3 regions of the Kocuria oxytropis genome follow, and region 3 is predicted to be linked to each of the others. Evidence: predicted binding sites of a transcription regulator. Region 3 holds the regulator's gene; each other region holds the start of a gene.
What was found. Region 3 encodes HrcA, which represses chaperone genes, less so after heat shock. Its sites were predicted from a motif close to TTNGCACTCGNNNNNNNCGAGTGCNAA; they were not measured.
Positions count from the first base shown of each region.

Region 1: the regulator HrcA is predicted to act here: its motif matches at 7,933-7,959, upstream of groES (co-chaperone GroES).
Region 2: the regulator HrcA is predicted to act here: its motif matches at 7,908-7,934, upstream of groL (chaperonin GroEL).

Region 1 covers NZ_JAVFXA010000002.1:11,892-21,726, reverse strand. The annotation lists gene guaB (IMP dehydrogenase) at 1-1,041, opposite strand, end outside; gene QYM41_RS02500 (acyltransferase family protein) at 1,084-3,177, opposite strand; gene QYM41_RS02495 (acyltransferase family protein) at 3,452-5,521, opposite strand; gene groL (chaperonin GroEL) at 5,711-7,312, opposite strand; gene groES (co-chaperone GroES) at 7,470-7,766, opposite strand; gene QYM41_RS02480 (siderophore ABC transporter substrate-binding protein) at 8,200-9,171, shown strand; gene QYM41_RS02475 (ABC transporter permease) at 9,307-9,835, shown strand, end outside.
Region 2 covers NZ_JAVFXA010000003.1:42,703-52,537, reverse strand. The annotation lists gene QYM41_RS04220 (helicase-associated domain-containing protein) at 1-273, shown strand, start outside; gene QYM41_RS04215 (DNA repair helicase XPB) at 261-1,967, shown strand; gene QYM41_RS04210 (response regulator transcription factor) at 2,004-2,726, shown strand; gene QYM41_RS04205 (sensor histidine kinase) at 2,739-4,205, shown strand; gene QYM41_RS04200 (RNase H family protein) at 4,215-5,183, opposite strand; gene QYM41_RS04195 (MgtC/SapB family protein) at 5,246-5,953, opposite strand; gene groL (chaperonin GroEL) at 6,106-7,737, opposite strand; gene QYM41_RS04185 (GNAT family N-acetyltransferase) at 7,988-8,587, opposite strand; gene QYM41_RS04180 (hypothetical protein) at 8,608-8,886, opposite strand; gene QYM41_RS04175 (DUF3263 domain-containing protein) at 8,883-9,278, opposite strand; gene QYM41_RS04170 (SDR family oxidoreductase) at 9,275-9,835, opposite strand, start outside.
Region 3 covers NZ_JAVFXA010000008.1:149,359-158,922, forward strand. The annotation lists gene lepA (translation elongation factor 4) at 1-1,839, shown strand, start outside; gene hemW (radical SAM family heme chaperone HemW) at 1,839-3,083, shown strand; gene QYM41_RS10300 (DUF4870 domain-containing protein) at 3,134-3,598, opposite strand; gene QYM41_RS10305 (DUF3097 domain-containing protein) at 3,762-4,625, opposite strand; gene hrcA (heat-inducible transcriptional repressor HrcA) at 4,800-5,807, shown strand; gene dnaJ (molecular chaperone DnaJ) at 5,881-7,032, shown strand; gene QYM41_RS10320 (16S rRNA (uracil(1498)-N(3))-methyltransferase) at 7,029-7,808, shown strand; gene QYM41_RS10325 (GerMN domain-containing protein) at 7,855-8,781, opposite strand; gene QYM41_RS10330 (PhoH family protein) at 9,070-9,564, shown strand, end outside.

The sequences.
Region 1 (9,835 bases), on a different contig from region 3:
GGCGGTGACCTGGGGGACGCCCACACCGGCGATGATCCGGGTGGTGCAGATGGAGCCGGGGCCCACCCCGACCTTCACGGCGTCCGCGCCGGCGTCCACGATCGCCTGGGCGCCGCGGCGGGTGGCCGCCTGCCCGCCGATGACGTCCACGTGCGCGGCGGCGCGCTCCGCCTTGAGCCGGGCGACCATGTCCAGCACGCCCTGGGAGTGCCCGTTGGCGGTGTCGATGAACAGGGCGTCCACGCCCGCCTCGACGAGGGCCATGGCCCGGTCGAAGCCGTCGCCGAAGAAGCCCACGGCGGCGCCGACGCGCAGCCGGCCCTCGTCGTCCTTGGTGGCGTGGGGGTACTGCTCCGCCTTGGTGAAGTCCTTGATCGTGATCAGGCCGGTGAGCCGGCCCGCGTCGTCGACCAGCGGCAGCTTCTCGATCTTGTTGGAGGCGAGCAGCCGGTGGGCGTCCTCCTTGGCCATGCCCACCTTGCCGGTGATCAGCGGCATCGGCGTCATGATCTCGTGCACCCGGCGCCGGGGGAACTCGCTCTCGGGCAGGTACCGGGTGTCGCGGTTGGTGATGATGCCCAGCAGCGTCTGCTCGGCGTCCACCACAGGCAGTCCGGAGACCCGGTAGTAGCCGCAGAGCCGGTCCAGCTCCTCGAGGGTCGCGTCCGGGGAGATGGTCACGGGGTCGGTGATCATCCCGGACTCGCTGCGCTTGACCCGGTCCACGTGCTCGGCCTGGTCCTGGATCGAGAGGTTGCGGTGGATCACGCCGATGCCGCCCTGCCGGGCCATCGCGATCGCCATCGAGGACTCGGTGACGGTGTCCATGGCGGCGGACAGCAGCGGCACCTCCAGCTCGATGCGCCGCGACAGCCGGGTGCGGGTCGACGCCTCGGACGGGATGACGTCCGTGTTGCCGGGCAGCAGCAGGACGTCGTCGTAGGTCAGGCCCGTGAACCCGAAGGGGTCCTCGGTCAGGGCGGTGGGAACGGGGGTGTCCGACACGGTGGCGCCTTTCGGGGTCGAGGGAGTCGCGCCCATTCTACGGGCCGCTCCCGGCCCCGCGGACGGCTGTGGCGGCGCTCACGGCCCCGCGGGGAACGGGGACCCGTCCGCCCGCAGGGCCGCCTCGACCCGCTCCACGAACATCGGGGCCAGCGTCCGGACGTACTCGACCGTGAGGTGGTTGTTGTCCCAGTAGGTGAACACGTTGCCGATGACCGGCGTGCAGGTGCCGTCCGGGCAGACGAGGTCCCCCAGGTCGACCATGGAGACCCGCGGCGACGCGGCCACCGGGTCCAGGGGGCTGTCCGGGTCCAGGATGACGTGGGAGGCGGTGCACTCGGGGGCGCCGGCCCCGTGCTCCGCGGCGCAGCGCGCGGGCACGAAGTCGAAGCGGGGGTTGTCGCGCAGGGCGACGACCTGGATGCCGCGCTCCGCCAGCCCCCGGATGCGCTGCTCCATCCCGGGGGTGAACTGCTCCTCGTTCTCGTCCGTGCTGCGGGTGCCCTGCACCAGCACCAGGTCCGGGTCCACGGCGTCCACCACGGGGTCGGTGCCCTCGAGCCAGCGGGCGCACGCCTCGTGGTCGGCCACCTGCTCCCCCGGCAGCCCGTACAGGCAGTTGCCCCGGATGTAGGTGACCACGCGCCAGTCGTTGCGCTCGGCCAGGCGCTGGACGGCCGGGATCCACTGGTGCACGTGGCTGTTGCCGATCACCAGCATCGTGGCCGCCGGCTCGGGGTCCGGGACCGTGTCGAAGCACCACTGCCGGTAGCGCTCGCCGATGCCCAGGGCGGGCGGGCAGGGCGTGCCGAGGCCGGGTTTCGCGTACGGCTCCCCGGTGATCACCGGGATGGTCTCGGCGTCCGGGACGCCCCCGTCCCGGAAGCCCGGCAGCAGGACGGCCGCCCCGGGGTTGTTGCGGTCGGCCGAGGCCGCGATCTCGAGGGCCCGGCGGTCCTCCGCCACCCGGGCCGCGGTCACGGGCACCGCGACCGTCGCCAGGCACACGACGATCACCCCGGCCAGCCGCAGCCGGCTGCGCTCGGGCCAGGACCAGCGCTTGAGCGGGTCCTCGACCACCCGGGTGACCAGGACCGCGAGCACCAGGCAGACCAGCACGATCGCCACCCCGGAGCGCGGCCCGGCCACGGGACGGTCCCGCAGCACCAGGTACGTGATCAGCACCGGCCAGTGGATCAGGTACAGGGCGTAGGCCGAGTCCCCGAGCCGCACGAGCGGCCGGGAGGCGAGGAGCCGGTCCAGGCCGAAGCGCGACCCGGACTGCCCGGCCACCACGACGGCCGCCGCCGAGAGCAGCGGCCACAGGGCGATCCACCCGGGGAACGCCCCCTGCACGTCGACCAGCACGCCCACCGAGACCATGCTGAGCAGCCCGGCCCAGCCGAGCAGCACGCGCAGTCCGCGGCCGGGCCGCAGATGGGGCACGGCGAGGGCCAGCAGCGAGCCCAGGGCGAACTCCCACAGCCGGGTGCGGGTGTCGAAGTAGGCGAACTCCTGCTGCGTGGCCGTGGCGTGCACCGACCACGCCAGGGAGACCACGAACACCGTGCCGAACATCGCGGCCAGGACGGGCACGGGGCGCAGCCTCCCCCGCCGGGTGAGCAGCCGGGCGGCGGCGAAGGCCAGGGGCCAGAGCAGGAACACCTGTCCCTGCACGGAGAGGGACCAGAAGTGCTGGAACGGCGAGGCCGTCGAGTGGTCGGCCGCGTAGTAGTCCACCGCGCTCAGGGCCAGCGCCCAGTTCTCCACGTAGAGCACCGAGGCCAGCGCCTCGGTCCGCCACCGCCCGGCGTCCCAGGAGGGGTAGAACAGTTCCACCAGCACCAGCGTGGCCAGGATCGTGAGCACCGCCAGCGGCAGCAGCCGCTTGAACACGTGCAGCCAGTACCGCCCCAGGTCCAGGGGCCGCCCGGCCTCGAGCTTGCGCACGAAGGACAGGGTCAGGAAGAACGCCGAGATCAGCAGGAAGACGTCTACGCCCCCGGAGACCCGCCCCAGGAACACGTGGTAGACCACCACCAGCAGCACCGCCGCCGCGCGCAGGCCCTGCACCTCGGGCCGGAACCCGGAGTACCGGCTGCCCGGACGCCGGGCCGTGTCCCGGCTCTCGGCGGTGCCGGTGGACGGTTGCGGGACGTGCAGGGTGGCCACGGGGGCACCTCCAGGGAAGGCGGCCCCGGCGCGGCCGGGCGGCGACGCCGGGGAGGAGGGACGGGGGGGGTGGGAGAGCACAGCGCGCGGCGGCGCACGGGGGAACCGGACGGGGGCGGCAGAGCTCAGGGGGGGGGGGAGAGCTCAGAGGGGGGTGGGAGAGCTCGGGGGAGGCAGGACAGGGGGGGTGGGGCCGGGGGGCGCCCGTGGCGACCCTACCGCACGGGCGACGGGGCGGCGGGGCCGCCTCGCGGGGCGGGGCGGGGCACCGGGATCACGGGCTCGTCGTCCGCAGGAGCGCCCCGGGCAGCCGCTCCTCGACGGCCGGCGCCATCGTGCGCGCATAGGTCCACGTCAGGTGGTGCGGGTCGAAGAACACGTACACGTTGCCCACCACGGGACGGCACACGCCCTCGGGACAGATCAGGTCGGTGAGGTCGAGCGAGGTGAACCCGCTCCGGTCCCGGAGGGCGTCGGCCGGGTTGACGGGGGCCAGCACCTGGTCGACGGGCACCCGGCACCGCTCGGCGTCCTGGCCGTGGCGCTCGGCGCACTCATAGGGGTTGGCGTCGAACCGGGGGTTGTCGCGGAACCCGACGACGTCGATGCCCTGGCCCGTCAGCCGGTCGACGAGCTCCGGGAACCCGCCGACCACGGCCTCGGCGGAACCGTCCATGCGGGCCGCGTAGGTGGAGGTGGTCATGACCGCGTCCGGGGACAGCCGCTCCACGTACTCGAGCGCCGCCTCGTTGGCCTCGTGGCAGGCGTCCCCCTCCGGGCGCACGGCGAAGGCGCAGCCCGGCTGCAGCACGGAGACGAGCTGCCAGCCGTGCTCCTCCGCGAGGGGGATCAGGGCGCCCATGAACTGCTCCATGTGGGAGTTGCCGACCACGGCGATCGTGCGCTCGGGGTCCGCGAGGGCGGGGGTCTGGCGGCAGGCCGGCTCGAGGATCTCCTGCTCGGGCGCGAACCGCCCGGAGCACGGCTCGGGCAGCGCGACCCACTCGTCGCCCAGGGCGGAGGCCAGGGGCAGGGTGGGGGCGTCCGGGTCGCCCCGGAACTCGAAGCCCGGGGCCAGCACCGCGGCCCCGGGGTTGTTGCGGGCGGCCTCCTCGGCGAGCACGGCGGCGCGGCGCGCGTCGGCCTGCTGCCACACCAGCACCGGCACGGCCACGAGCGCCAGGCTCACGGCCACCGACACCGCCAGCCGCCCCTTGGTGCGCTCCGGCCACGCCCACCGCTGGAACGGGCGCTCCACCAGCTTCGTGAGCAGCACGGCGAGCAGCAGGGAGACCACGATGATCGCCACCCCGGAGCGCGGCCCGGCCACGGGACGGTCGCGCAGCACCAGATAGGCGATCAGCAGCGGCCAGTGGACCAGGTACAGCGCGTAGGAGGCGTCGCCCAGCCGCACCAGCGGGGCCGAGGCCAGGATCCGGTCCAGTCCGAACGGGGACCCGGTCCGCCCGGCCACGATGATCGCCGCCGCCGAGGCCAGCGGCCACAGCGCGATCCACCCCGGGAACGCCCCCTGCACGTCGACCAGCACCCCCACCGAGACCATGCTGAGCATCCCGGCCCAGCCCAGCACCACCCGCACGGCCCGGGGCGGGTTCAGGTACGGCAGGGCCAGGGCCAGCAGCGAGCCCAGGGCGAACTCCCACAGCCGGGCCCGGGTGTCGAAGTAGGTGAAGGCCTGGTTCGTGGCCGTGGCGTGCACCGACCAGGCCAGGGACGCGGCGAAGATCAGGCCGAAGCACACCGCCAGCACCGGGACGGGGCGCCACCGGCCGCGTCGGCAGAGCAGCCACGCCGCCCCGAACACCAGGGGCCAGAGCAGGAACACCTGTCCCTGGACCGACAGGGACCAGAAGTGCTGGAACGGCGAGGCCGTGGAGTCGTCGGCCGCGTAGTAGTCCACCTCCGCCAGCGCCAGCGCCCAGTTCTCCACGTAGAGCACCGAGGCCAGCGCCTCGGTGCGGATCCGGTCGATCCGCGCCTCCGGGAAGAACCACCAGGCCAGCACGAGGGTGCCCAGGATCGTGAGCACCGCCAGCGGCAGCAGCCGCTTGAACACGTGCAGCCAGTACCGCCCCAGCGCCAGCGGCCGCCCGGCCTCGAGCTTGCGCACGAAGGACAGGGTCAGGAAGAACGCCGAGATCAGCAGGAAGACGTCCACGCCCCCGGAGACCCGCCCCAGGAACACGTGGTAGACGGCCACGAGCAGCACGGCCACGAACCGCAGGCCCTGCACCTCGGGCCGGAACCCCGCGTACCGGGCCACGCGCCGCGCCGTGTCCGTCCCGGCACCGGCGGGCGCGTCCTGCACACGGGGGCTGGTCATGGGGTTCTCCTGGGGTCGCGGTGCGGCCGCGGGCGCGGCGGCGGTCGGACGGACCCCCGCACTCTACCGGAGCCCCCGGCGCGGAGTCCCGGAACGGCGACGGACCCGCCCCACCGGTGGTGGGACGGGTCCGCGGTGCGGGACCGGTCAGTGCTGACGGATCAGTGCTGACCGGTCAGTGCTGACGGATCAGTGCTGGTGGCCGTGCCCGTCGTCCTCGGCCGGCTTGTCCGTCACGAGCGCCTCGGTGGTCAGCACGAGCGCCGCGATGGACGCGGCGTTCTGCAGCGCCGAGCGGGTGACCTTGACCGGGTCGATGATCCCGGCGCCGACCATCTCGACGTAGTCGCCGGTGGCGGCGTCGTAGCCGTGGCCGGGCTCGAGCTCGGCCACGCGGGCGGCGACCACGGCCCCGTCCTGGCCGGCGTTCTGCGCGATCCAGTACAGCGGCTGGCGCAGGGCGCGGCGGACGATCCCGAGCGCGGTCGCCGCGTCGCCGGTGAGCCCGAGGTCGGACTCGTCGAGGACCTTCGCGGCCTGCACCAGGGCGGTGCCGCCGCCGGAGACGATGCCCTCCTCGAGGGCCGCGCGCGTCGAGGACACGGCGTCCTCGATGCGGTGCTTGCGCTCCTTCGCCTCCACCTCGGTGGCCGCGCCGACCTTGATCACGGAGACGCCGCCGGCCAGGCGCGCGAGGCGCTCCTGCAGCTTCTCGCGGTCCCACTCGGAGTCGGTGCGCTCGGCCTCGGCGCGGATGGTGGCGACCCGGTCCTGGATCTCGGCCTCGGTCCCGCCGCCGTCCACCACGGTGGTGGTGTTCTTGGTGACCGTGACGCGGCGGGCGGTGCCCAGCTGCTCCAGGGTCACCTGGTCCAGGCTGATGCCCAGCTCGGCGGTGATGAGCTGGCCGCCGGTCAGCACGGCGAGGTCCTGCAGGATCGCCTTGCGCCGGTCGCCGAAGCCCGGGGCCTTGAGGGCCACGACGTCGAGGTTGCCGCGCAGCTTGTTGACCACGAGGGTGGACAGGGCCTCGCCCTCGACGTCCTCGGCGATGATGGTCAGCGGCTTCTTGGCCTGGAGGACCTTCTCCAGCACGGGCATGAGCTCCGGGACCGAGGAGATCTTGCCCTGGTACAGCAGCACCAGGGAGTTCTCCATGACCGCTTCCTGGCGCTCGGCGTCGGTCACGAAGGACGGGGACAGGTAGCCCTTGTCGAACTGCATGCCCTCGGTGACGTCGAGCTCCACCTCGGTGCTCGAGCCGTCCTCGATGGTGATGACGCCGTCCTTGCCGACGGTCTCGAAGGCGCGGGCGATGAGCTCGCCGATCGCCGGGTCCTGCGCCGAGATGGTCGCCACGTGGGCGACGTTGGCGCCCTCCACGGGACGGGCGTTCTCCAGCAGGCGCTCGGAGACGGCCTGGACGGCCTTCTCGATGCCGCGCTTGAGGCTCAGCGGGTCGGCGCCGGCGGCCACGTTGCGCAGGCCCTCCTTGACGAGCGCCTGGGCGAGCACGGTCGCGGTCGTGGTGCCGTCGCCGGCGACGTCGTTGGTCTTGGTCGCCACCTCCTTGGCGAGCTGGGCGCCGAGGTTCTCGTACGGGTCGTCGAGCTCGACCTCGCGGGCGATGGTCACGCCGTCGTTGGTGATCGTGGGGGCGCCCCACTTCTTGTCGAGCACCACGTTGCGGCCGCGCGGGCCGAGGGTGACCTTGACGGTGTCGGCGAGCTTGTTGACGCCGTTCTCGAGGGACTTGCGGGCGGCATCGTCGAATGCCAGCTGCTTGGCCATGGACAATGGCTCCTTCTGGGTGGCTGGGGTCGCCAGCGGGGGTCGGGGTTCGGGATCGGCGAAGGGTGCCCGCCGCGGGCCCGCCGGATCAGCGGGGCGCGCGGCGGGCACCCTTCGTCAGGACTGCGCGGTGTGCGCCGGGGTCGGGACCCCGGGTCTACTTCTCGACGACGGCGAGCACGTCGCGGGCCGGGAGCACCAGGTACTCCTCGCCGTTGTACTTGACCTCGGTCCCGCCGTACTTGGAGAAGATCACGACGTCGCCCTCCTTGACGTCGACCGGGATGCGGTTGCCGGAGTCGTCGACACGACCGGGCCCGACGGCCAGGACCTTGCCCTCCTGGGGCTTCTCCTTGGCGGTGTCCGGGATGACGAGACCGGACGCGGTGGTCTGCTCGGCGGCGAGCGGCTGGACGACGATGCGATCCTCGAGAGGCTTGATGGAGACCGACACGATCTCTCCTTGTCTGTAGGGGTGGAAAACGGTGGGCGACCGCGGGCGGAGCCCGCGGTCGAGCGTTCGGGCCGGGGGGCGCACCAACCGTCGTCGCGGTGCCGATCGATCGCCTGGCCCTTAGCACCCTCACCCGGAGAGTGCTAAGGCCGACTATAGGAGGGGCCTGGCAGTCGGTCAAGGCGAGTGCCAGCGCACCGACCCCCCGGGAACCACGGGCGAGCCATTAGGTCACACCGGTGTTCGCCAATGATTTGCCTCGGCTCGCCGGACGCTCTAGGTTGAGCGGTAAGGCAACCCTTACCTCGGCCGAGTCACGGTGCCCCTCCCTGCACGTCCCCGCACACCGGTGTGCGGCCCCGTCGTGCCCACCGGATCCCGCCGGCCCCCTCCACCCCGGAGCACGCCGGCGACCCCTGCCCGAAGGAAGACCATGAACCGCACTGCCCGACACCGCTCCACCGCCCTGCTGGCCGCCGCCTCCGTCCTGGCCCTCGCGGGCTGCTCGACCTCGGGGGCTGCGGCCACCGACGAGGACGCGCCGGCCGCCGCCTCGGCGGAGACCGTCAGCGTGGAGCACGCGCAGGGCACCACGGACGTCCCCGTGGACCCGGAGGACGTCATCACCTTCGACCTCGGGGTCCTCGACTCCCTGCGGGCGCTGGGCGAGGACGTCCAGGGCCTGCCCCGGAGCGGGAGCCTGCCCCAGCAGTTCGCCGAGTACGCGTCGGACGACTACGTCAACGCCGGGTCCATGAAGGAGCCCGATCTGGAGGCCGTGGCCGAGGCCGCTCCGGACCTGATCATCATCTCGGGGCGCACCGCCGACTTCTACGACGAGCTCGCCGAGATCGCCCCCACCGTGGACCTCTCGCTCGACCAGACCGACGCGCTGAACTCCTTCACCGAGCAGTCCGAGACCCTGGGCCGGATCTTCGGCAAGGAGACCGAGGTCGAGGAGCGGCTGACCGCCGTCGACGAGCAGATCGAGGAGACGAAGGCCCGCACCGCCGGGGCCGGCTCCGCGATGTTCCTGCTGACCAGCGCCGGCGAGGTTAACGCCTACGGCCCGGACTCGCGCTTCGGCAACATCGTCTTCGACCTGCTGGGCTTCGAGTCCGCCGCCGACGTCCAGGCCGAGGGCACCCACGGCGAGGCCGTCTCCTTCGAGGCGATCTCCGCCGCGGACCCCGACCACCTCTTCGTGCTGGACCGCGACACCGCCATCGGCCAGTCCGGCGGCGAGGCCGCCCGGCAGGTCCTCGACAACGAGCTGGTCGACGGCACCACCGCGGCGCAGCAGGACCGGATCACCTACGTGGACAGCGCGAGCTGGTACCTGGTCGGCTTCGGCCTGGACAACCTCCCGGCCATGATCGACGAGGTCCAGGAGTCCCTCTCCTGATCCGCCGACCGGGGCACGAGCGCGACCCCCGGGGTGCTCCGCACGGCGTCCGTGCGGAGCGCCCGGGGCCGCCTCGGCCCGCGGCCGCGACCCGCCCCTCGACCTCGGAAGGCCCCCGATGACCACCACGCCACGTTGAGCACCGTCGTGCCCCCCGCGCCGCGCCGCGCGAGCGCCGGCCCCGCACCGGCGCCGCCACCGGCGGGCTCCACCCCCGTGGACCCCGGGGCGTTGGCCCGGGCCAACGCCCGCCGGCTCGCCGCCGCGGGCGCCCTCGTGCTGGTCCTGGCGGTCGTCAGCACCTTCGTCGGGGTCCTGGACGTCACCCCCTGGTCCCTGACGGGGCAGCTGCTCGCCGGGGACCTCGAGGGCTTCCGGTCCTCGATGGAGATCATCGCGGTCTCCCGCTTCCCCCGCACCGCCTCGGTGGTGCTGGCCGGCCTGGCCCTGTCCGTGGCCGGGCTGATCATGCAGCTCATGGTCCGGAACAAGTTCGTGGAGCCCTCGACCGTGGGCACCGTCGAGTCGGCGCAGGCGGGCCTGCTCGTCGTGACCCTGCTCCTGCCCTCGGCCCCGCTGCTGCTGAAGATGGGCTCGGCCTCCGTGTTCGCGGTCGCCGGGACCGCCCTGTTCCTGCTCGTGCTCCAGCGCATCCCGCTGCGCG
Region 2 (9,835 bases), on a different contig from region 3:
ACGGAGCCTGCGCTCGACGACGTGCCCGCGGAGGCCGTCGGCACGTCCCCCGCCGAGGACCCGCTGCTGCTGCTCGAGGTCCCCGCCCCGCGCCTGCCCGTCCCCTCCGCCGACGAGATCGCGGAGCTGGTGGACCGGCTCACCGGCCGGGACCGGGCGCGGCCCCCCGACGACCTCCCCGGCCCTCCCCCCGGCCACCCGGCGGTCGACCCCGCCGGCCGCCCGACCGACCGTTCGCCCGACAGCCGAGGAGCCGCCCCGTGGGACCACTGATCGTCCAGAGCGACCGGACCGTGCTGCTCGAGCTCGACCACGAGGACGCCGACGACGCGCGGCGCGAGCTCGCGGCCTTCGCCGAGCTCGAGCGCGCCCCGGAGCACGTGCACACCTACCGGATCACCCCGCTGGGCCTGTGGAACGCCCGCGCCGCCGGGCTGGACGCCGAGCAGGTGCTCGACGTCCTCCTCACCCGCTCCCGGTTCCCGGTCCCGCACGCCCTGCTCCTGGACATCGACGAGACGATGTCCCGCTACGGCCGGCTGGTGCTCGAGCAGGACCCCGTGCACGGGCTCGTGCTGCGCAGCCACGACGCCCCCGTCCTGGAGGAGATCTCCCGGCACCGCACGATCGCCCCGCTGCTCGGGCCCCGGATCGACGGCGCCACCACGGTGGTGCACGGGAGCGCCCGCGGCCGGCTCAAGCAGCTGCTGCTGACCGTGGGCTGGCCGGCGGAGGACCGGGCCGGCTACGTGGACGGCACGCCCCACCCCGTGGCCCTGACGGAGACGGACCCGCTCACGGGCGAGGCCTGGGCCCTGCGCCCGTACCAGCGCCACGCGGTGGAGAACTTCTGGGCCGGCGGCAGCGGCGTGGTCGTCCTGCCCTGCGGCGCCGGCAAGACGCTGGTCGGCGCCGGGGTGATGGCCGCGAGCTCCACCACGACGCTCGTGCTGGTCACGAGCACGGTCTCGGCGCGGCAGTGGAAGGCGGAGCTGCTGCGGCGGACCACCCTCACGGAGGACGAGATCGGCGAGTACTCCGGGGCCGTCAAGGAGGTCCGTCCCGTGACGATCGCCACCTACCAGGTGCTGACGTCCCGCCGCGGCGGCCTCCACCCCCACCTGGAGCTGCTCGACGGCCACGACTGGGGGCTGATCGTCTACGACGAGGTCCACCTGCTGCCCGCCCCCGTGTTCCGGATGACCGCCGAGCTGCAGGCCCGGCGCCGCCTGGGCCTCACGGCCACCCTGGTGCGCGAGGACCACCGCGAGGGCGAGGTGTTCTCCCTCATCGGGCCCAAGCGCTACGACGCGCCCTGGCGCGAGATCGAGGCCCAGGGCCACATCGCGCCCGCCGACTGCGTCGAGGTCCGGGTGGAGCTGCCCCTGGCCGACCGGATGGCCTACGCCTCCGCCGAGGACGCCGACCGGCACCGTCTCGCCTCGTCCTCCCCGCACAAGCTCGACGTCGTCGCCCGGCTCGTGGCGCGTCACCGCGGGGAGCCGGTGCTGGTCATCGGGCAGTTCCTGGACCAGCTCGGCGAGCTGGGCGAGCTGCTCGGCGCCCCGGTGCTCCAGGGCAGCACGAGCACGGCACGGCGGGAGAAGCTCTTCGCCGCGTTCCGCGCCGGGGAGCTGCCGGTGCTCGTGGTCTCGAAGGTCGCGAACTTCTCGGTCGACCTGCCGGAGGCCTCGGTCGCCGTGCAGGTCTCGGGGGCCTTCGGCTCCCGGCAGGAGGAGGCGCAGCGCCTGGGCCGGCTGCTGCGCCCGAAGCGCGACGGCCGCCCGGCGACGTTCTACACCGTGGTGGCGCGCGACACCGTGGACGCCGGGTACGCGGCCAAGCGCCGCCGCTTCCTCGCCGAGCAGGGCTACGCCTACCGGATCCTCGACGCCGCCGATCTCGAAGCCCCCGGTCACGAGGCCCCCGGTCATGAGGCCCCCGGGGAACTCCCCGAGGACCGGTGACCGCCGTTCAGGCGGCTTTCAGGGTGTTCCGAGAAAATGGGTGTCGTGAAGAATGACAACCCCGAAGCGAAACTGCTCGTCGTCGACGACGAGCCCAACATCCTCGAGCTGCTGGCCACGTCCCTGCGCTTCGCCGGCTTCGAGGTCGTCACCGCCGCCAACGGCCGTGACGCCCTGGCCAAGGCGGAGTCCGAGAACCCGGACCTCGCGGTGCTGGACGTCATGCTCCCGGACATGGACGGCTTCTCCGTGACCCGCAAGCTGCGCGCGTCCGGGCGGCACTTCCCCATCCTCTTCCTCACGGCCAAGGACGAGACCGAGGACAAGGTCACGGGGCTGACCGTGGGCGGGGACGACTACGTCACCAAGCCCTTCAGCCTCGACGAGGTCGTCGCCCGCATCCGCGCGGTGCTGCGCCGCACCCAGCCGGCCGAGGAGGACGACTCCCGGCTGCGCGTGGACGACCTGGTCCTCGACGACGACGCGCACGAGGTGTTCCGGGGCGAGCGCGAGATCGACCTCTCCCCCACCGAGTTCAAGCTGCTGCGCTACCTCATGCTCAACCCGAACCGGGTGCTGTCCAAGGCGCAGATCCTCGACCACGTGTGGGAGTACGACTTCAACGGGGACGCCTCCATCGTGGAGTCCTACATCTCCTACCTGCGCCGGAAGATCGACAACGACCCGGAGCTGCCGCCGCTGATCCACACCAAGCGGGGCGTCGGCTACCTCCTGCGGTCCTCGCACAAGAACCACTGACCCGGTCCCGGGATGCACACCCTGTCCTCCCGGTGGCGCTCGACCTCGCTGCGCTCGCAGCTGATGGTCCTGACGGGCCTGCTCCTCGCCCTGTCCATCCTGGTCACGAGCTTCGTGGCGATCTCGGTGCTGCGCAGCTCGCTGCTGAACGACATCGACCGCGGCCTGGTCGAGTCCGTGCAGCCGGTGTCCACCGTGCTGGTGGCCGACCTGGGCACGGGGCAGGCCGTGCAGGTCCCCCACGCCGGGTTCCTGCTCGACGCCGAGGGCAGGACGCTCGCCGAGGCGGTGCACACGCCGGACGGCGTGCTCGAGCGGCGGCCGGACCTGTCCCAGGTCGATCTCGAGGAGGTGCGGGAGCACCCCTTCGAGCCGACCACCGTGGGCTCCGTGGACGCCCCGGACCGCCGGTGGCGGGTGGTCGCGGCCGAGACGCAGCAGCTGAACCTCGTGGTGGCGGTCGCCGAGCCGCTCGACGACATGAACGCGATGCTCAGCGCGGTGACCCTCCTGACGCTCAGCTTCGGCGTGGCGACCCTGTTCGCCGCCATGGCCGTCGGCTGGGTCCTGGTCACCCGCGCCTTCGCACCCCTGCACCGGGTGGAGCAGACCGCCGCCCGCATCGCGGAGGGCGACCTCTCCCAGCGCATGGAGGGCTACAACCGGCAGACCGAGATCGGCCAGCTCTCGGCGTCCCTCAACGCGATGCTGGGCCACATCGAGGACGCCTTCGACGCCCGGACCCGGTCCGAGGCCAAGCTGCGGCGGTTCGTGGCCGACGCCTCCCACGAGCTGCGCACGCCCCTGGTGACCATCCGCGGCTACTCGGAGCTCTACCGGCACGGCGCCCTGCAGCAGCCGGAGGACGTGGCCGGGGCGATGTCCCGGATCGAGTCCGAGGCGCAGCGGATGACGCAGCTCGTCGAGGACCTGCTCATGCTCGCCCGCCTCGACGAGCGTCGGCCCGCCGAGAACGTCGACGTGGACCTGCTGCACCTCGCGTTCGACGCGGCCGGGGACGCCCGGGTCTCCGCCCCCGAGCGGCGGATCACGGTCGAGGGCCTGCGGGGCGGCGGGCCGGTCTCGGCGTGGGTGCACGGCGACGAGTTCCGGCTCCGCCAGGTCGTGGCGAACCTCGTGACCAACGCCCTGCGCTACACCCCGGAGGGCACCCCGATCGAGATCGCGGTGGGCGTGGAGCACTCGGTCGACGACACGTTCAACGCCGTCCTGCAGGTGCGCGACCACGGCCCGGGGATCCAGGGCGAGGACGCGGAGCGCGTGTTCGAGCGCTTCTACCGGGCCGACTCCTCCCGCACCCGGGAGACCGGCGGCACGGGGCTGGGACTGTCGATCGTGGCCGCGATCGTCCAGCAGCACGACGGCACCGTGCGGCTCACCGCGACCCCCGGCGGCGGGGCGACCATGACCGTGCGCGTGCCGGGGATCGAGCCCGCCGACGACGCCCCCGAGGTGTGAGCGGACCCGTCAGGACTCGTCGGTGCCCTGGTGGAAGCGCAGCTGCCAGGGACCCAGCTCATTGCGGGAGTCCTCCCGGACCCACAGGGAGCTGCGCAGGCTCGTGCGGTCCCCCGCCGTGAGCCGGTAGACGAGGTGCACGGCGGCCGAGCCGAGGTCGGTGGTCGTGAGCACGTGCAGGTCCACGGCGCCGAGGGCCGGTTCGCGGGGCAGCCGGGCGAGGACGTCCTCCCGGGAGCACCACGTCCCCGAGGCGCCGACCTCGGCGAAGCCCTCGTGCAGCAGCTGGCCCAGCCGGCCCGGGTCCGCCCGGACCTCCGGGCGCAGCAGGTCCCGCTCGAGGTCCAGGACGGTCTCCCCCGCCGTGCGCCCACGGGCCAGCTCCTCCTCGTGGGCGAGCAGCTCGCTCAGCAGGTCCGGGTCGTCGCCGTCACCGGGCCCGCCGGGCTCCGTGTCCTCCGCCGGCCGCGGACCGGCGACGACGGGGCCCTCCGCGCCCGGGCGGGCCCCTGCGCCGTCGAAGCCAGGACCCTCCGGCGCGGGGCGCCCGGTCTGGAAGGCCGTGGCCACCGCGCGGGCGCGCTGGTCGGCCGCCTCGTTGAGCTCGTGGCCGGCGTGGCCCTTGACCCACTCGAAGTGCACGTTCCGGCCGGTCATCGCGGCGTCGAGCGCCTTCATGAGCTCCACGTTGAGGACGGGCTTGCCGTCCCTCTTCTTCCAGCCCTTCTTCTTCCAGCCGGGCATCCACTTGGTGATCGAGTTGATGACGTACTGGCTGTCGCACAGCACCCGCAGGGGCTCCTCGGGGCGGTGGGCCGTGGCCTCGAGCAGGTCCAGGACCGCCTTGAGCTCGCCCATGTTGTTGGTGCCGTGCGGCCATCCGCCGGCCCGCCAGGTGTTGTCGTCGATGTACCAGGCCCATCCCGCGGGACCGGGATTGCCCAGCGCGGAGCCGTCGGCGGCAGCTGTGATCGTCATGGATCCCATCTTTTCACGGCGGCCCGCCCTCGAACGCCACGGCCCCGGGGCCGGACGGGCGCTCAGTCGCCGGGCTCCTGCTCGAGCTGCTGCTGGGCGACGTCGCGCACCCCGGCGACCTTCGAGAGCTGCACGGCCGCGGTGCGCAGGTCCGTCTTGCCGTCGAGCCGCAGGAGCAGCTCGACCTCGGCCCCGGTGGGGCCCTCGACCGTCCGGCTCGAGACCACGGAGGCGCTCAGCTGGAGCTCGTCGACGACCGTGAGGACCTCGCGCAGCACGCCGTGCCCGTCCTCGTAGCGCAGCCGCAGTCCCTGCGGCGCCACCATCCCGGGCAGTCGGCGGGAGAGCGGGGTCAGCATCAGCGCGGAGACGAAGTGCAGTCCCGTGGCGACCACGGCGAGCGGCACGAGCCCGGCCCCGCAGGCCATGCCGATGGCCGCGGAGAGCCAGATGCTGGCGGCGGTGGTCAGCCCGTGCACCACGTCCCGGTTCGTGAAGATCACGCCCGCGCCGAGGAAGCCGATGCCCGTGATGATCTGGGCCGCCACGCGGGAGGGGTCGGGACCGGCGTCGATGCCGGGCAGGGCGCCGAAGCCGTAGGCGGAGACGAGGGTGAAGACGGCCGAGCCGGTGCCGACCAGGGCGTGCGTGCGCAGCCCGGCGCTCTTGCGCCGCAGCCGCCGTTCCAGGCCCACCAGGGAGGTGAGGCCGAAGGCGATCAGCACGAGCGCGACCTGGACGGGAACCGCATCCCACACGACGACGCCCACGGCTCCTCCTCCGGCAGCTGGTGCCTCCGATTGAACACCACTCGGGCGCCAGCGGCACGCCCTGCGGGGACGACGACGGGCCGGGCACCTCGTCGGAGGTGCCCGGCCCGTGCCGGATGCGTGCTGGGCACGCTCGACGGGTCAGCCGTCGATCACATCATGCCGCCCATGCCGCCCATGCCGTCGTCGGCACCGGCACCGGCGCCCGCGGGCTCCGGCTTGTCGGCCACGACGGCCTCGGTGGTGAGGAACAGCCCGGCGATGGACGCCGCGTTCTGCAGCGCGGACCGGGTGACCTTGACCGGGTCGTTGATGCCCGCGGCCATCAGGTCCTCGTACTCGCCGGTGGCGGCGTTGAGGCCGTGGCCCAGGGGCAGGCCGCGGACCTTGTCCACGACGACGCCGGCCTCGAGGCCCGAGTTGATCGCGATCTGCTTCAGCGGGGCATCGATGGCGACCTTGACGATGTTCGCGCCGGTGGCCTCGTCGCCCGTGAGCTGCAGCTTGTCGAAGGCCTTCTGGCCGGCCTGGATCAGGGCCACGCCGCCGCCGGCGACGATGCCCTCCTCCACGGCCGCCTTCGCGTTGCGCACGGCGTCCTCGATGCGGTGCTTGCGCTCCTTGAGCTCGACCTCGGTGGCGGCACCCGCCTTGAGGACGGCCACGCCGCCGGCCAGCTTGGCCAGGCGCTCCTGCAGCTTCTCGCGGTCGTAGTCCGAGTCCGAGTTGTTGATCTCGGCGCGGATCTGGGCCACGCGGCCCTCGATCTCCTCGGCGGTGCCGGCGCCGTCGACGATCGTGGTCTCGTCCTTGGTCACGACGACCTTGCGGGCCTGGCCCAGCAGGTCCACGGTGGCGGTCTCGAGGGAGAGCCCGACCTCCTCGGTGATGACCTGGCCACCGGTGAGGATGGCGATGTCGGCCAGCTGCGCCTTGCGGCGGTCGCCGAAGCCGGGGGCCTTGACGGCCACGGACTTGATGGAACCGCGCATCTTGTTGAGCACCAGCAGGGCCAGGGCCTCGCCCTCGACGTCCTCGGCGATGATCAGCAGCGGCTTGCCGGCCTGCATGACCTTCTCGAGCACGGGGACCAGGTCCTTGACCGCGGAGATCTTGGAGTTGACCACGAGGATGTAGGGATCCTCGAGGACGGCCTCCTGGCGGTCGGCGTCGGTGACGAAGTAGCCGGAGAGGTAGCCCTTGTCGAAGCGCATGCCCTCGGTCAGCTCGAGGTCCAGCCCGAAGGTGTTGGACTCCTCGACCGTGATCACGCCCTCCTTGCCGACCTTCTCCATCGCCTGGGCGATGAGGCGGCCGATCTCGGGGTCGCCGGCGGAGATCGACGCCGTGGCGGCGATCTGCTCCTCGGTCTCGACCTCCTTGGCGGAGGCCAGCAGCTCTTCGGTGACCGCGGAGACGGCCTTCTCGATGCCGCGCTTGAGGCTCAGCGGGTCGGCGCCGGCGGCCACGTTGCGCAGGCCCTCCTTGACGAGCGCCTGGGCGAGCACGGTGGCGGTGGTGGTGCCGTCGCCGGCGATGTCGTCGGTCTTCTTGGCGACCTCCTTGACGAGCTCCGCGCCGATCTTCTCGTACGGCTCGTCGAGCTCGATCTCCTTGGCGATGGACACGCCGTCGTTGGTGATCGTGGGGGCGCCCCAGGCCTTCTCGAGGACCACGTTGCGGCCGCGCGGGCCGAGGGTGACCTTGACGGCGTCGGCCAGGGTGTTCAGACCCCGCTCGAGACCGCGGCGTGCCTCTTCGTCGAAAGCAATCATCTTTGCCATGTGACTTCGTCCCTCCTGGACGGTAGACAAACGGTCGACCTCCACGGTGCCCGCGACGGACGGCGCGCACGGCGACGGACTCTTCCCGACGCCGCGCGGCACCTCACCGTGGTGGTTGAGGTGTCACTCCTGTGCCGGTGGCTGCCCGGGTCGGGCCGGGGACCGATCCATTAGCAGTCCACACGACTGAGTGCTAATCGCAATCTTGGCACTCGTCCCCGGAGAGTGCAAACCCCTGAGCCGAATCCGCTCAGCCCTGCCACTCCTCCCGGAGCACGCCGTAGATCATCCGGTCGTAGTACTCGCCGCGGACCTTGCGGGCACGGCGGATTCTGGCCTCCTCCGTGAAGCCCAGCTTCACGGCGACCCGGCACATGCCCACGTTGCCGCTCCACGTCTCGAGGTCGAGGCGGTGGGAGTCGGAGCGGGCGAAGATGTGGTCGATCCACAGGCGCAGGGCCTCGGTCCCGTAGCCGCCGCTCCAGTGCTCCGGGGAGTAGACGGTGATGCCCAGGGAGCGCAGCGGCAGCAGGTGCGTGCCGTCCCCGGGGTCCTCCGTGGGCTTCTCCGACCAGTACCAGGACACCTGCCCGATGAACCGGTCGTCGGAGGCGTCGGCGATGACCATGGTCTCGCGCGGGTCCGGCCAGTCCCCCGCCGCCACGTGCTCCCGGAGGGTCGCCAGCCAGCGCTGGGCGCCCTCCGCGGTGAAGTTGGGGTAGAACGGGCCGTCCGTGCGCTGCCACTCGTGCTCACCGCCGCCGGCGGGCGGCATGATCCACGTCTCGTAGGCAGCGAGATCCTCCTCGGTCCAGTCACGGAGGCGGACTCTGCTTCCTTCGATCTGCACGGTGGTTCCTTCCGGTGGGGTCAGGGGGTCGCCGGACTCGCGGCCGGGGGGCTCGGCCTCGGTGTCGTTGCGGTGGGTGTCGTTGCCGTGGGTGTCGTTGCGGCGGGTGTCGTGCCGGCGTCGGCAGGTGCGTTGAGAAAGGCGAACACCCCCACGCCCAGGGTGAGCACCCCGGCCAGGACGATGGCCGCGAGCTCACGGGCACCCACCCGGACGGTCGGCCGCAGGCCGCGGTGGGCGCCCTGGCGGGGCCCGTCCTCGGGGACGTCGTCGAACTCGTCGTGCGGGTACTGGGTCATCCCCGGTCTCCTCGCTGCCGGCGCAGCCTGGCCACGAGCATGGGGTCGTGCTCGAGGGCGGCGCGGGTGTCGATCAGGACGTTGAGCCGCTGGTAGTAGTGCGTGGGCGAGAGCTTCAGGCGGCGGCGGATCTCCATCTCCTTGGCTCCCTGGTACTTCCACTGGAGGTTCTCCAGGGCCAGGATCTCGCGGTCGACGTCGTCCAGGGCCTGACCGGTCGCGGACGGATCCCCGACCGTCGCCGGTGGCCGCCCCGGCGCCGCTCCCCCACCGGCCTCGGCCGCACCGTCCAGCGGCAGTCCCGCACCGGAGGCGTCGTCGTCGGGCACGGCGTCCCCCGGCACGGCGTCCCCCGGCACGGCGGCCTCGGGTCCGGTGTCCTCGCCGGTCACCGGGTCTCGGCCCGGGGACGGAGGGTCACGCTCGTCAGCTGCGCGTCCTCGCCCGCGTCCACGACGGCGCGCACCGCCGCGGCCACGGACTCCGGGCGGAGGTAGCGCTCCGGGACGTACTCGTGGCCCAGCGACGCCTGGATGTCGCGCTGCATCTGCGTGTCGACGGGTCCGGGGTGCACGGAGGCGACCACGATCCCGTCGGCCTCGACCTCCTGGCGGAAGGAGTCGGCGAGCGCGCGCAGGGCGAACTTCGAGGCCGCGTAGACGGCGTCCCCACCGCGGGCGTTGAGCCCCGAGCCGGAGTTGAGGAACACGACCGTGCCCCGCGCGGCCCGCAGGGCGGGCAGCAGGAGCCGGGTCAGCTCCGCGGGGACCACCACGTTGAGCTCGAGCTGGGCCCGCCACTCCGCCACGGACGCGGACTCCACGGTGGTGCGCCCGGCGAGGGCCGCGGAGTGCACGAGGACGTCGACCCGGTCCAGGTCGGCGACCACGGCCGGCAGGGCTTCGAGGTCGGTCAGGTCGGCGGCGCGGACGGTGACGTGCGGGAGCTC
Region 3 (9,564 bases):
AACCCCCCGGTTCCCGCTTCGACCGACCCGTCGATCCTCCGGAACTTCTGCATCATCGCCCACATCGACCACGGGAAGTCCACGCTCGCGGACCGGATGCTGCAGGCCACCGGCGTGGTGACGCCCCGGGAGATGAAGGCCCAGTACCTGGACCGGATGGACATCGAGCGCGAGCGCGGGATCACCATCAAGTCGCAGGCCGTGCGGATGCCGTGGAACGTGGCCGGCACGGACTACGCCCTGAACATGATCGACACCCCGGGCCACGTCGACTTCACCTACGAGGTCTCCCGCTCCCTGGCCGCGTGCGAGGGCGCGCTGCTCCTCGTGGACGCCGCGCAGGGCATCGAGGCGCAGACCCTGGCCAACCTCTACCTGGCCATGGAGAACGACCTCACGATCATCCCGGTGCTGAACAAGATCGACCTGCCCGCCGCCCAGCCGGAGAAGTACGCCCAGGAGCTGGGCCACCTCATCGGCGTGGACCCGGACGACGTGCTGCGGGTCTCGGGCAAGACGGGCGAGGGCGTGGAGGCCCTGCTGGACCGGATCGTGCAGGAGGTCCCCGCCCCGGAGGGCCGCGCCGACGCGCCGTCGCGGGCCATGATCTTCGACTCCGTCTACGACACCTACCGCGGCGTGGTGACCTACATCCGCGTGGTCGACGGCAAGCTGACCCCGCGTGAGCGGATCCGGATGATGTCCACCGGCGCCCAGCACGAGCTGCTGGAGATCGGGGTGATCTCGCCCGAGCCGAAGCCCACGCAGGGCCTGGGCGTGGGCGAGGTGGGCTACCTCATCACCGGGGTCAAGGACGTGCGCCAGTCCCGGGTGGGCGACACCGTGACCAACCACCAGCGGCCGGCGGCCGAGAACCTGGGCGGCTACGAGGACCCCAAGCCGATGGTCTTCTCGGGGCTGTTCCCCATCGACGGCTCCGACTACCCGGTGCTGCGCGACGCCCTGGACAAGCTCCAGCTCAACGACGCCGCCCTGGTCTACGAGCCCGAGAACTCCGCGGCCCTGGGCTTCGGGTTCCGCTGCGGGTTCCTGGGCCTGCTCCACCTGGAGATCACCCGGGACCGGCTGGAGCGGGAGTTCGACCTCGACCTGATCTCCACCGCGCCCTCGGTGAGCTACAACGTCACCCTCGAGGACCGCTCCGAGCGCGTGGTCACGAACCCGTCCGAGTTCCCCGAGGGGAAGATCGCCGAGATCCGCGAGCCGATGGTCGCCGCCACCGTCCTGGCGCCCTCCGAGTTCATCGGCGCGATCATGGAGCTCTGCCAGTCCAAGCGCGGCCAGCTCAAGGGCATGGACTACCTCTCCGAGGACCGCGTGGAGCTGCGCTACCGGCTTCCCCTCGCCGAGATCGTCTTCGACTTCTTCGACCAGCTCAAGTCGCGCACCAAGGGCTACGCGTCCCTGGACTGGAAGGCCGAGGGCGAGGAGGCCGCCGACCTCGTCAAGGTGGACATCCTCCTGCAGGGCGAGCCGGTGGACGCCTTCAGCGCGATCACCCACCGGGACAAGGCGTACGCCTACGGGGTGATGATGACCGGCAAGCTGCGGGAGCTCATCCCGCGCCAGCAGTTCGAGGTCCCCATCCAGGCGGCCATCGGCTCCCGGGTGATCGCCCGTGAGAACATCCGGGCCATCCGCAAGGACGTGCTCTCCAAGTGCTACGGCGGGGACATCTCGCGCAAGCGCAAGCTGCTCGAGAAGCAGAAGGAGGGCAAGAAGCGGATGAAGATGGTGGGCCGCGTGGAGGTCCCGCAGGAGGCGTTCGTCGCGGCGCTGTCCTCCGACGAGGCCGGGGCGAAGGACAAGAAGAAGTAGTGGCCCCCGCACAGCCGGAGGGCCTGCCCGGCCCGCTCGACGGACTGCTGCCGCCCTCCGCCGTGGAGGGCTCCGCCGACCGCACGCTCAGCCTCTACGTGCACGTGCCGTTCTGCGCGGTCCGGTGCGGCTACTGCGACTTCAACACCTACACGGCCGTGGAGCTCGGCCCCGGGGTGTCCCAGGACGCCTACGCCGGGGACGCCGCCGCGGAGGTCCGGTGGGCGCGCCGCGTGCTGGAGGACTCCGGAGCGGCCCCCCGCCCGCTGCACAGCGTGTTCTTCGGCGGCGGCACGCCCACGCTGCTGCCCGCCGAGGACCTCGCGGCGGTCCTGGCGCAGGCCCGCGAGAGCTTCGGTCTCGCCGCGGGCGCGGAGGTGACCACGGAGGCCAACCCGGACTCCGTGACGCCCCGGTCCCTGGCGGTGCTGCGGGAGGCCGGGGTGACCCGGGTCTCCTTCGGCATGCAGTCGGCCGTTCCGCACGTGCTCTCCGTCCTGGACCGCACGCACGACCCCGAGAACGTGCCGCGCGCCGTCCGGTGGGCACGGGAGGCGGGCCTGGGTGTCAGCGTGGACCTCATCCACGGCACCCCGGGGGAGTCCCTGGCCGACTGGGAGCACTCGGTGCGCACGGCCGTCGGCTACGAGCCGGACCACGTCTCCGCCTACGCCCTGATCATCGAGGACGGCACGAGGCTCGCGGCGCGGATGCGGCGCGGCGAGGTCCCGCCGGTCGACGAGGACGACCAGGCCGACAAGTACGAGCTCGCCGACCGGCTCCTCGCGGAGGCCGGCTACGAGTGGTACGAGGTGAGCAACTGGGCCCGGCCCGCGGACGGCGCCGACCCCTTGGCCCACCGCAGCCGGCACAACCTCGCGTACTGGCACAACCAGGACTGGTGGGGCATCGGCCCCGGAGCGCACTCGCACGTGGGCGGGACCCGCTGGTGGAACCTCAAGCACCCCGTGCCCTACACGAACCGGGTGCGTGCGGGGCACTCGCCGGCGGCCGGGCGCGAGGTCCTCGACGCGGACACCCGGCACCTCGAGCGGGTGATGCTGGAGGCCAGGATCCGGGACGGGCTGCCCACGGCCGCCCTGGCCGAGGACGGGCGGGCCGCAGTGGCGGGCCTGATCGCGGACGGTCTGGTGGAGCCGGCGGCGGCCCTGGCCGGATCGGTGGTCCTGACCCTGCGGGGCCGGCTGCTCGGGGACGCCGTGGTGCGGCGGCTGCTCCCCTGACTGTCCCCCGGCACGACCCACGAGCGGAGCAGGCGGGGGACCGGGTGGCGTCAGCCGCGCCGTGCGCGCTCCCGCGAGCGCTCGCGCAGCTTCTCGGCGAGCCGGTCGTAGAGCCGGGTGTTGAAGCGGTAGCGGTGCGGTTCGCCGCGGTTCACGCGGACGCCGCCGATGAGGGACCCCACGGCCAGCAGCAGCCACGCGGCGGCGGCGGCGAGCGCGAAGAACCAGCCGATGAACGGCACCGGGGCGAGCAGGATCCCGGCCACCACCACGAGACTCGGCAGCAGGGTGAAGTTCATGGCCTCCATCGACTCCTGCTCCGTGAACGGACCCCGCCCGCGGAAGACGCGGTGGACCAGGAACGACGGGACGAAGCCGATGACACCGCCGAAGTGCGCGAGGGTCGCCCACTGGTGGTCCTCGGTGACGGTCAGCGGCTGGGCCACGGGGGCAAGGCCCTCGAACGGGGCCCCGGTGTTCTCGCGGCTCGATCGGGGGTCGGTCTGCACGGGCACGGAAGTCCTTCGGAGGTGGGACCGCGGTGGGGCCGCGGCAGGTGGGTGGGACAGGACCATCCTACCGGCCGGTCCCGGCGGCGACAGGTGGCGGCCGCGCGCGTGTGCCTTTGTGACGGACCGCGGCGGCAGGGCGGACGGCGGGGCGCGCTGGTGCGCCGGATCAGGCCCCGGGGGCCGTGAGGAAGTCGATGAGCTCCTCGACCCGGCCCAGCAGGGACGGCTCCAGGTCGGCGTAGCTGTCCACGCGGGAGAGGATGTGCTGCCAGGCCCGCCCCAGGTCCCCGGGGGTGCGGTGCGGCCAGCCGAGGGCGGCGGCGGTGCCGGTCTTCCAGTCGGTGCCGCGGGGGACCACGGGCCAGGCGTCGACCCCGAGCGTGCGCGGCTTGACCGCCTGCCAGATGTCGACGTAGGGGTGGCCCAGGACCAGCACGTTGCCCGCGGCGCCGGGCAGGCGCATGGTCTCGGCGGCGATCCGGGACTCCTTGGAGCCGGCCACGAGGTGGTCCACGAGGATCCCGAGCCGCCGCCCGGGACCGGGCCCGAACTCGCGCACGGCGGCGGGCAGGTCGTCGATGCCGTGCAGGGGCTCCACCACGATGCCCTCGACCGCCAGGTCGTGGCCCCAGACCTTCGCGACCAGCTCCGCGTCGTGGTAGCCCTCGACCCACACCCGGGAGGCCTTCGCGGTGCTCGCGCGCAGCCCCTCGACGGCCACGGACCCGGACCGGGTGCGGGAGGGCTTGCGCGCCGCGGGGGCCCGGCGGGGTTCGACCACGACCACGGACTCGCCCTCGAGCAGGAAGCCCGGCCCCAGGGGGAACGCCTTGACCCGGCCCCTCCGGTCCTCGAGGCCGAGCACGCGCATCCCGCCGATGGTCTCCAGGGACACGACGGCGCCGACCCAACCGGTCGTGACGTCCTCCAGGACCATCCCCGGGGCGACCGGCACCTCCGGGGAGGCCGGGCGGCGGCGGGCGAGGGCGTCGTCGTCGAGGCTGCGCGGACCCCAGCCGTGCTCGCTCATGGTCGTCCTCCCGGGTCGCGGTGCCGCGCGTCCGGCGCGGATCAGCCGGAAGCGTACCAAACCGGTGGTCGCGGCCCGGTCGTCGGACACGGGGGCTACACTGGACGGCGTTAGCACTGTGCCCGCCCGAGTGCCAGGGGGCGGGCGACGAGAACGGACCGGGGGAGGAGCGACGTGAACCATCCGAGACGACTGCAGATCCTGCAGGCCATCGTGGAGGACTACGTGCACTTCCGCGAGCCCGTGGGCTCGAAGGCGCTCGTGGACCGGCACCGGCTGGGCGTCTCCTCGGCCACGGTGCGCAACGACATGGCCGCCCTCGAGGAGGAGGGGCTGATCACGGCCCCCCACACCAGTTCGGGCCGGATCCCCACGGACAAGGGCTACCGCACTTTCGTCGACCAGATCGCGGCCGTCAAGCCGCTCTCGGGTCCCGAGCGGCGGGCCATCCAGCGGCTGCTGGACGACGCCGCGGACATCGACGACGTCATGGAGCGCACCGTGCGGCTGCTCGCGCAGCTCACCCAGCAGGTCGCGGTCGTGCAGTACCCGCACGCGTCCGGGGTCACCGTGCGCCACGTCGAGGTCGTGGACCTCGGCGTCGGCCGGGTGCTCGTGGTGCTCATCCCGACCAACGGGCGGGTGGCCCAGCGCGTGGTCGTGCTGCGCGCCCCGCTCGAGGAGTCCCAGCTGCTCGAGCTGCGCGCCCGCGTGCTGGCCGCCGTGGTCGGGCGCTCCCTGACCGCGGTGCCGGACGCCCTCGCGCTGATGGTGGCGGGCACCGCCCCGCCGCTGCAGCCCGCCGCCGCGGCCGTGGGGGAGGCCGTCGGCGCCCTCGCCGCGGGCGGGGCCGAGCACCGGATGGTCATGGCCGGCACCGCCAACCTGGCCCGTGCCACGGGGGACTTCCACCTGAGCATCGGCCCGGTCCTCGAGGCGCTCGAGGAGCAGGTGGTCATGCTGCGGCTGCTCTCGGAGATGGAGCAGGACGCCCGCGGGGTCGCCGTGCGGATCGGCACGGAGAACGCCGAGGGCCCCCTGTCCGAGGCCGCCGTCGTCGCCACCGGCTACGGGCCCCAGTCCAAGGTGGGGGTCGTGGGACCGATGCGCATGGACTACCCGTCCACGATGGCCGCCGTGCGTGCGGTCGCCCGCTACCTCTCCCGTATCCTCGGGGGCTGAGCCCCCGCGGGCCCCGGTCCCCGGGGCCCGCCACCGAAAACCCACCACAGACCTCTCGACAGAACGGACCACGGTGAGCGATCACTACGAGACCCTGGGCGTGTCCCGGGACGCCAGCCAGGAAGAGATCAAGAAGGCCTACCGGAAGAAGGCCCGCCGGCTGCACCCCGACGTCAACCCCGGCCCCGAGGCCGCCGAGGACTTCAAGCGCCTCTCCCACGCCAACGACGTCCTCTCCGACCCCGAGAAGCGGCGCGTCTACGACGCCACCGGCAACGAGAACGGCACGGACACCGGCTTCGGCGGCGGCTTCCCCGGCTCGGGCTTCGGCTTCGCGGACATCTTCGACACCTTCTTCCAGGGCGCCGGCGGCGCCGGCTCCGGGCGGCGCGGGCCCGCGTCCCGGACCCGGCAGGGCCAGGACGCCCTGATCAACGTCCGCGTCTCGCTCAAGGACGCGGTCTTCGGCACCGAGAAGAAGATCACCGTGGACACCGCCGTGGTCTGCCCCACCTGCAACGGCAGCTGCTGCCAGGCCGGGACCCAGCCCGAGACCTGCGACGTCTGCCACGGCTCCGGCCAGGTCCAGCGCCAGGTCCAGTCGATCCTCGGCACCGTGGTCACCGCGGCGCCCTGCGCCACCTGCCAGGGCTTCGGGACCGTCATCAAGCACCCCTGCCACGAGTGCTACGGCGAGGGCCGGGTGCGGGACCGCCGGCCGCTGACGGTCAAGATCCCCGCGGGCGTCTCGACCGGCAACCGGATCCGGCTCTCGGGCCAGGGCGAGGCCGGCACGGCGGGCGGACCGAACGGCGACCTGTACGTGGAGCTCAAGGTCGATCCCGACCCCACCTTCGAGCGCCAGGGCGACGACCTGCACGCCCGCGTCCGCGTGCCCATGACCTCCGCGGCCCTCGGCACCACCGTGACCCTCGAGACCTTCGACGGCGAGCGCGAGGTGCCCGTGGCCCCCGGCACGCAGACCGGTCACACCGTGACCCTGCACGAGCTCGGAGCCACCCGGCTGCGCGGCGGAGGGCGCGGGGAGCTGTTCGTGCACCTGGAGGTCGAGACGCCCACGGCGCTCGACGACGAGCAGCGCGAGCTGCTCGAGCAGCTGTCCCGGCTGCGCGGCGAGGACCAGTCCACCGGCACCACCCTGAACACCCCGGCCGGCTCCGGCGGCTTCTTCTCCCGGCTCAAGGACAGGTTCTCCGACCTGTGAGCCTGCCCGTCTTCAAGGTCGACCCGGGGCGGCTCACCGGCCTCGGCCCCGGGGCCGTGCTGACGGTCACGGGTCCCGAGGCCCGGCACGCCGTCACCGTGCGCCGCCTCGCCCCCGGCGAGCGGCTCGAGCTCGTCGACGGCGCGGGAGCGCGGGCCACCGGGCGGCTGCGCACCGGCGAGCGCGAGAGCATGGAGGTCGACGTGGAGACGGTGACCACCGACCCCGGGCGCACGCCCCGGCTCGTGCTGGCCCAGGCCCTCGCGAAGGGCGACCGGGACCTGCTGGCCGTGGAGACCGCCACCGAGCTGGGCGTCGACGCCGTGGTGCCCTGGCAGGCCGACCGCTCGATCGTGCGGTGGAAGAAGGAGCGCGCGGCCAAGAGCCACGAGAAGTGGGTGCACACGGTCGCGGCCGCCGCGAAGCAGTCCCGCCGGGCGGCCTGGCCCGAGGTGCTGCCCCTGTGCACCACCCGCGAGCTCGCCCGGCTGCTCGCGGAACCGGGTACCCGGGGCCTGGTCCTGCACGAGGAGGCGGTCGACGGGCTGGCCGGGCTGTCCGGGGCCGCCGGGACCCCGTGGCACGGTGCGGAGCGGATCGTGCTCGTGGTGGGCCCCGAGGGCGGCATCGCCCCCGCCGAGCTCGAGCTCCTGACCGGCGCGGGGGCCCTGGCGGTCCGGCTCGGCCCGGAGGTGCTGCGCAGCTCGACCGCCGGGCCCGCCGCCCTGGCGGTGCTCAGCGCCGGACTCGGCCGCTGGCCCTCCGGAGCCCGGTGAGCCGGATCCCGGTGGGCCGGATCCCGGTGGGCCGGGCACCGGAGGCCTAGCCGGCCACGACCTCCACGTCCTTGTCGTCGTGCACCGTCCCGCCCCCGGCGTCCCGGCAGGAGGCCGTCACCCCGTGCTCGCCGGGCTCCAGCTCCAGCGCGGTCCGGAAGCCGGCGCTGCCGCCGCCGCGGGGGGCGATCTCCGCCGCACCCGCCGAGACCTCCTGCCCGTCCGGCCCGCGCACGGTCCACCCGCAGTCCCGGACGCCGTCCAGCACGCGGGCGGACAGCGTCACCGTCTGCTCGGTCCGCGCACCCTGCTGCGGCTCCTCGATCATCACCGGGGCCTGCGCCTGCTCGTCGGGGCGCAGGGGGACGTCCAGCCGCACGGAGCCGAAGACCTCCTCGTCGGGACGCCCGTCCACGAGCACCACGACCTCGGCCTCCGAGCCCTCGGGGAGCAGGCCCGCCGTGTGCGCGGCGTCGGTCACCGTGTGCGCGAGCTGCTGGAGCGCCAGCCGGGCCTCCCGCTCGTCGAGGCCCGGGCGGAAGGCCTCGGACGGCAGGTCCACGGTGATGGTCCCGTCCGGGGACGTCGAGGCGCCGACGCGGTCCACGGGGGCCCACAGCGTCCGGTAGTCAGGGTCCGCGGGGGTCGCCGCGGTCATCAGCTCGGCCGCGGCCGCGATGGGATCCACGGCGGCGTCCGCCTCGGACGCGTCCCGGAACTCCCGGAACAGCCGCTCCTCGTCACCCGCGGGCCCCGCCCAATAGACCGGCAGCTTGGTGGTGGCCACGTCCCCGTCGGCGGTGCTCGTCGCCGCGGAGGAGGCCGGCGCCGCGCTCGAGGCGGGGACCGCGCCGTCCGGGGAGGGCTGCGGAGCCGTGGCGCACGCGCCGAGGACGAGGGTGCCCACGGCACAGAGCGCGAGCACGGGGAGCCGGCCGCGGGCGGGCGCGTGCTGGGAACGGGCAGTGGACATGGGGGGACGCGCACCTCGGCTTTCCGGGTTCTGCTGGGGCGGTGCCGGCACCGGGGGAGGCCGCACCTGTCCCCCTGCCGGAGGACCGGACCATTCCAGCACAGCGGCCGGTGGCGCCCCCAGCCGAGGACCCCCGGCGGCCGGGACCGATACCAAATCGGAATGTGCGCCCCCGTGCCCACGGGTGCCGGAACCGCGCGGTACCCTGGAGTCAGGACGGCACCCGTCCACCGCCTCTACCACACCCACCCGATCGAGAGCGAGAGCACGGCCCGCGCGGCCGGACCCATGACTGAGACGCTGCCCGGCACCACGCACCCCCTGACGGCCCGCACCGTCATCACCTTCCCCGACCGCGAGACCATGGTCCGCTGCCTCGGATCCGGGGACGACACCCTGCGCCGGGTGGAGGCCGCGTTCCCGGGGCTCGCGACCAGCCCCCGCGGTCTCGAGCTGGGGATCGAGGGGCCGAGCGGGCCCGTGCGGATCGTCGCCACCCTCTTCGAGGAGCTGAAGGTGCTGGCGGGCCGCGAGACCTCGATCACCCCCCAGGTCATCGCCCAGCTGCTCGAGCTCATCGGCCGGGACCTCACCGCCCGGCCCAGCGGCGCGCTGACCCAGAACATCCTCTCGAGCCGCGGACGCACGATCCGGCCGAAGACGCTGCACCAGAAGGCCTACGTCGACGCCATCGACGAGCACACCGTGGTCTTCGGCATCGGCCCGGCCGGGACGGGCAAGACCTACCTCGCCATGGCCAAGGCCGTCCAGGCGCTGCAGGCC